2 regions of the Microcoleus sp. A003_D6 genome follow, and region 1 is predicted to be linked to the other one. Evidence: riboswitches for the same ligand, from Rfam matches in the RefSeq annotation. Region 1 holds a riboswitch; the other holds the start of a gene.
The links. Region 1 has a riboswitch for cobalamin ahead of QUB70_RS13435 (energy-coupling factor ABC transporter permease). Riboswitches for the same ligand answer to the same signal wherever they lie in the genome.
Positions count from the first base shown of each region.

Region 2: another riboswitch for cobalamin. It lies ahead of metE (5-methyltetrahydropteroyltriglutamate--homocysteine S-methyltransferase); the one in region 1 lies ahead of QUB70_RS13435 (energy-coupling factor ABC transporter permease).

Region 1 covers NZ_JAUBWA010000041.1:9,644-12,818, forward strand. The annotation lists gene QUB70_RS13430 (Uma2 family endonuclease) at 1-809, opposite strand, end outside; cobalamin riboswitch at 1,041-1,187, shown strand; gene QUB70_RS13435 (energy-coupling factor ABC transporter permease) at 1,210-1,968, shown strand; gene QUB70_RS13440 (energy-coupling factor ABC transporter substrate-binding protein) at 1,972-2,304, shown strand; gene cbiQ (cobalt ECF transporter T component CbiQ) at 2,301-3,101, shown strand.
Region 2 covers NZ_JAUBWA010000103.1:14,784-17,958, forward strand. The annotation lists gene metE (5-methyltetrahydropteroyltriglutamate--homocysteine S-methyltransferase) at 1-1,972, opposite strand, end outside; cobalamin riboswitch at 2,386-2,532, opposite strand.

The DNA.
Region 1 (3,175 bases):
AATCGCTGAGCTAATTGTTCGGAACGTTCAGCTAGTCGATCGGCACGCTGGGATTCCTGTTGGGCGCGCTGGGATTCCTGTTGGGCGCGCTGGGATTCCTGTTGGGCGCGCTGGGATTCCTGTTGGGCGCGCTGGGCTTCCTGTTGGGCGCGCTGGGATTCCTGTTGGGCGCGCTGGGATTCCTGTTGGGCGAGTTGCGCTGATTCTTTCACCTTTTCTTCAGGAGTCAGATAACGTTTTCCATCGGCATCATACCAATACAACCACTCCCTTGTCACCCCAGAATAATTTCCCCTTTCACAACCAATTCCTAAACCAATCTCTGGCATCCAAACTGGATTTCCTGACTGTAACTCGTACTTTCCATTGACTAACTTGTGTACTTCCAAATGAGGTTTGCGACGGCGGCGGGAAGAATAAATGACGTAATAAAGTACGCCTAAAGCTTGATAAGTGTCTAATTTTGTGCTGTATTCCTTGCGATAAGTTGGGGAAACAACTTCTAGCACGAAAAGTGGCATGACATTTTCATCCCACAGCACGTAACTGGGGCGCAATTCTTCGTCGTAAAATCGTTCTACTCCTAAACTTAAGAAAGCATCGGGGACAATAGCCGGTTCGTCAGGATGATGATACACACCCATATCTATCCCAAAAAACCAGTCCATGCGTTCGGCCCAAAGTATGAGCAATATTGCTTTTAACAACCCTGGTATTAGTTCTTGCAGTTCGTTATCCACAGGCGTTTCATCCGAGTCGGGTAGTTCATCGGCGGAGGGCAAGTTCCTCGGCAAGTTGTACTGTAACATTGCGGCTTTCCTCAAAACTTACTAAGATTATAACCTTGATTTGTTTGGTTGTATTTGTGTGTTTGGTTGAGATTTTAATGAACCGCGAATACGCGTTAGGCGAAGCCGCGCGTAAGCGCTAGGACGCGAAGGAAGAAAAGGAATAGAAGGAAGAAGATAGGTAATCTTGACTTACTTACTTAATCTGAAATAATTTTTGTAAAATATCCGCTGAGACTTACGCGATCGACTATACTAAGCTAACGATTCGGTTCTAATGGGGAGCAGCCATTAGAGGAAACGGGGAAAGTTCGGTGCAAGTCCGGCGCTGTCCCGCAACTGTAATGAAGGTGATGTCGCTTTCTGAGTCAGGATGCCCGCCGATGTGTTGGTTTATATTGTCTCATCTGCGAGGTTCAGAATGAAGGCCGGAAATCGGAAATTGGTCAGCTTGGGATTGATGGCTGGCTTGAGTTGTTATATTGTCCTGGGCTCGGCAACGCCCGCCGCAGCTATGCACATTTCGGAAGGTTTTTTGCCGGTGCAATGGGCTGCGTTTTGGTGGATTGTGGCGCTGCCTTTTTTTGCCTTTGGGTTGCGTGCGATTACTCGCATTACAAAAGAACACCCGGAACTTAAACTGCTGCTAGCTTTAGCCGGTGCGTTTACTTTTGTACTTTCTGCTTTAAAAATTCCATCGGTAACGGGGAGTTGTTCTCACCCGACGGGTACGGGTTTGGGTGCGATTTTGTTCGGCCCTTCGGTGATGGCTGTACTGGGGGCTTTAGTGCTGCTTTTTCAAACGTTACTGTTAGCGCACGGCGGGCTGACAACGCTGGGAGCTAATATGTTTTCGATGGCGATTGTCGGCCCGTTTGCTGCGTATTTTATCTATCATTTGCTGTTGCGAACTGGTAGCCAGCGGGCGGCAATTTTTTGTGCGGCGGCGATCGCAGATTTGCTGACTTATGTGGTGACTTCGATTCAATTAGCGTTAGCTTTTCCCGCAGCAAGCGGCGGCTTTATGGCTTCGTTTCTCAAGTTTGCTGGTATCTTTGCAATTACTCAAGTACCGCTGGCGATTAGTGAAGGATTGCTGACAGTATTGGTCTGGAATTGGCTGCATTCTTACGGGAAGCCGGAGTTGGAAACTTTGAAATTATTGAGACAGGAGTCATAAGCCATGAGTCAAAAACACACAAGCAGTCAGCAAGCTACTTCAAAACAAAATTGGATGTTGGCGATCGCAGTTGTTGTACTTGCTGTCATTCCCCTAGCTTTTGTGCGCGGTGAATACGGCGGCTCGGATGACCAAGCCGAAAAGGCAATTACCGAGATTCAACCGGGTTATGAACCTTGGTTCAAGCACTTTTTTGAGCCGGCTAGCGGCGAAATTGAAAGTCTCTTATTTGCCACTCAAGCGGCGCTGGGGGCGGGTGTGATTGGATATGCGATCGGGCTGTACAAGGGACGATCGCAATCTCAGAAATCTGATGATAAATCGCCGTTGGAATGAACCATCAGATTGATAGTCTGGCTTATACCAATCGTTTGCGCGGGTTGCCGCCATCTCACAAGTTATCCTTTGCGATCGCCCTTTTAATTCTGTCTCTGGTTTCTGGGGCGATCGTCCAATTGTCGATCGCCCTTTGGTTAGCAGTCTGGATTGTCATCTATGCGGGCATTCCGGGGAAACTTTATCTGCGGTTGCTGTCGCTACCGTTGATGTTTTTGCTGACGAGTTTGCCTGCTTTGGCGCTGGGTGCGGTTGCGGGCGATCGTCTCCCCGCAATTGAGTGGGATATTTGGCAAGGTTGGGGCATTAGCACCGGCACTTTTTATCTGTATCTGAGCCGCACCGGAATTCATCAAGTGAGTCTCTTGTTTTCCCGTACATTGGCATCGACAAGCTGTATGTATTTCATCCTCTTGACGGTTCCATTTACAGAAGTCTTGCAAATTATCAGACAATTACGCTGTCCAGGGTTAGTCACAGAACTGCTATTACTAATGTATCGGTTTATTTTTAGCTTGTTGGCGATCGCCGATGAACTTTGGATAGCCCAAAACTCGCGCTGCGGCTATCGCACTTGGAAACTGGGAATGCGCAGTTTAGGCATTTTAATCGGACAATTGCTTCAGCGAACTTTGATAAACTACCGTCAAGTTTCCTTGAGTTTAGCATCGCGCGGCTTTAATGGAGAACTGCGCGTCTGGCATTCTTACCCTTATAAACCTTCGCCAAGATATACATTTGAAGCTGTGTTTGGCTGCACGGTTTTAACTTTGGTAAGCGCGGTATTTCAACGCTAAATTTATTGTTAGTCCTAGACGAATGGGCGCCCAGAAACCGGTTTTTTTTACCGAATCTGCTAGCTGTAACGCGT
Region 2 (3,175 bases), on a different contig from region 1:
TGCGACTATTTTCAATCGAAATCACATCGGCATCTAACCGTTCAATGTCTTTGATAATGTCGCCAAATTCGCAGTAGCACATATGCGTGTGAATTTGAGTCTGGGGATGAGCGACTGCGGTTGCCAAACGAAACGCATCTACTGCCCAAGACAGGTATTCACTCCAGCGTTCTATCTTCAGAGGTAAACCTTCGCGTAATGCGGGTTCATCTACTTGAATTACCTTCGCTCCTGCTGCTTCTAAATCTGCCACTTCATCGCGCAATGCCAGTGCAATTTGAAACGCTTGTTCCTGTCGAGAAATATCAGTGCGCGGATATGACCAATTTAAAATTGTTACGGGAGCTGTTAGCATTCCTTTAACTGGTTTTTGCGTCAATGATTGCGCTACTTTAAACTCGCGTACCGTCATTGGGGCAGTGCGAAAGACATCACCGTAAATAATCGGCGGACGCACGTACCGACTGCCATAGCTTTGCACCCAGCCATTTTGCGTGAAGGCAAATCCATCTAACTGTTGTCCAAAGTATTCCACCATATCGGTGCGTTCAAATTCGCCATGCACTAGCACATCCAGCCCAATTTCTTCTTGGAGTTTAATGCTGTCGGCAATCTCAGTATCGATCGCTGCTTCATACTCTGGCTGACTCAATTCACCCTTTTTATACCGTACTCGCAGTTGTCGCACTTCTGATGTTTGAGGAAATGAGCCGATCGTTGTGGTGGGAAAAATGGGCAGAGAAATCTGTTTTGACAGCCGCAAACCGTAGGATAATTCCCGTAGAAAGTCATTTGTCGTAATGCTTTTCATGCGTGACTGCACGGCTTGATTTGCTGGACTAAATTGCTCGAATTTTGTCCAGGCATCGGTAATCTGGATGCGATCGCTCTCAGTTTCTTCTCCTGCTAAACTGCGTGCCAAAAACTTCACCGCTTGCAGTTTTTGTTCTGCAAAACTCAACACATTGCGGAGAGGTTCTGGCAACTTTGTTTCCCGTTTGGCATCGTAGGGAACAAACTGCAATGATGCCGACGGCTGAATGACGATATTAGGCGTAATTCTTTGAATGTCTTGCAGCACTGGCAGCAATTGTTCTGGACGGATTTGCCAGATGTTGCGGGCATCCACAATGCCAACGCCCAGATGCTTATCTGGGGGAAATCCATATTGCTTGAGTAAATCTAAATTGCGTCCGCGAGTGAAGTCTAAACTAATCGCGGTAACAGGTAATGCCATCACCCAAGAATAAGCTTCACCCAAGTCATCAAAGTAAGTGACAAGATGCAGCGGTAAATCGACTTTAGCAAAGGCTTGATAAGCAGTTTGATAGTGTGCTTTGAAATTGTTTGCATCTCCCAGAACTAAGGCAGGTTCATGTATCTGCACTTCGGCAACGCCAAGGGCTTTTAATTGCGTCAAGAGTTCGATGTAGCGCGGCAGCAATTGCGCTAGAGAATCGTCCATTGCGCCATCTAACCGACTCAACCGCAGTAGCGTACAGGGGCCAAGAACGATCGGCACTGCCCGATCCCCTAACGTCGCTTTTGCCCGCTGCACGGTCTCCAGAAAATCGCTGAAATCTGCTGGTTGCAGTTCGGTGGGAATTTCAGGCACGAGGTAGTGATAGTTGCTATCAAACCATTTGGTCATCTCTAGGGCCGGAATTCCTTCTTTGCCCCGTGCCATTGCAAAGTATCGATCGAGTCCTGATAACCCCTGAAAGCGTTTGGGAATTAGACCTAAACGAATTGTCCAGTCAAGCACACAATCGTAGAGTGTGGTATCGCCTACACCGATGCGATCGATGCCTACTTGTAGCTGTCTTTTCCAATTTTCTATTGCTACAGTTTTCACTGTTTGCAGTAAAGTATCTGCTTCTAATTTGCCACTCCAAAAACCTTCCAAAGCTTTCTTAACTTCACGGTTTTTACCAATGCGGGGATATCCAATAGTTGCCGTTAAAATTGACATAATTGCTCCTAAGTTGGGGTTGTAAATTGATTCATCAGTCCATAGAAACTCAGTCGGAAACCAAGAGGTATCCGATGCCGAATTTCCGACAGCAATGCCATTAGATTGCAAGGCGATTCCCTACGGGACGCTTCGCGATCGCACCAAAGGCGAAACCATCTGAACTTCCAAAAAAGCGATAAAAGATCCTAGAAATTACAGCAGGCAAATGCCCAGCAAGATTTCTTGCATCTGAAACTAGATAATGCTGTTGGGGCTAAACTTTTCAAACTCGCGATGTCGCCCTAGAAACCAATTCCACCACAGGTTTCTCGCGGGTTAAGGAGTATAATCGCCGATCGCGCAGCGTCTGGTGAAACAGAATCGAATTGAAAACAAAATGCTGAATACATCCGTACCTCGCAGATGGGTTAAATGAAACGATACAATCGGCGGGCATCCTGACTAAGAAACGATTGTACGCTTCATCACAGTTGCGGGACAGCGCCGGGTTCGCACCGGACTTTCCCCGTTTCCTCTAGTGGCTGATCTCCACCAGAACCGATTACTTTTGACAATAGCACATTTCTGAAAATTTGCAACCCCTCAGACAGATAGGGCGATCGCCTTGCGAACAAGCCTTTCAATTAAAAATCATTTAATGTCAACTAAAAGGCTAATCCAAAATGCTGACTAACACAACATCAGGATTTTTATTGGTTAGATTAGGAACCCTTAACCAAATCAAACCAGGAGATAAAATATCCGGCGTTGCTTAATCAGGGTATGAAAAAAATCAGTTGAAAATCCCCAAGCTTTGTCGATACTGGTTTCTATGACTGGCCTATTTAGCCTTTCATACCGTAAATCAGCAGCGCCATTATCCCATCTATTACAAATTCTTTCTCTTCTCTTCTTTGATCTTTTCTTCTGTGCCTTGTGGAACAGCCATCGGACTTGTGGTTCTTCCTTTGTGGAACAGCCGTCGGGCCTGTGGTTATTTGCAAAAAAAGCCGTGAAGCGAAGCTATTCCGTAGGGAATCGCCAGTTTTCCTAAAAAATTGCTGTGTCGGTTAAAATATTAGTATAATGTTGCTGCCATCGCGACAACTGTTAAGCCAAAAATCACTTATTTTCGAGCGGACGAGAATCCCGATCCGCAAAAATTGGAGGATTTGTGAGGCTGCAAAGTTAAACAATAATTCAGATCGGGCGAGTGTACTA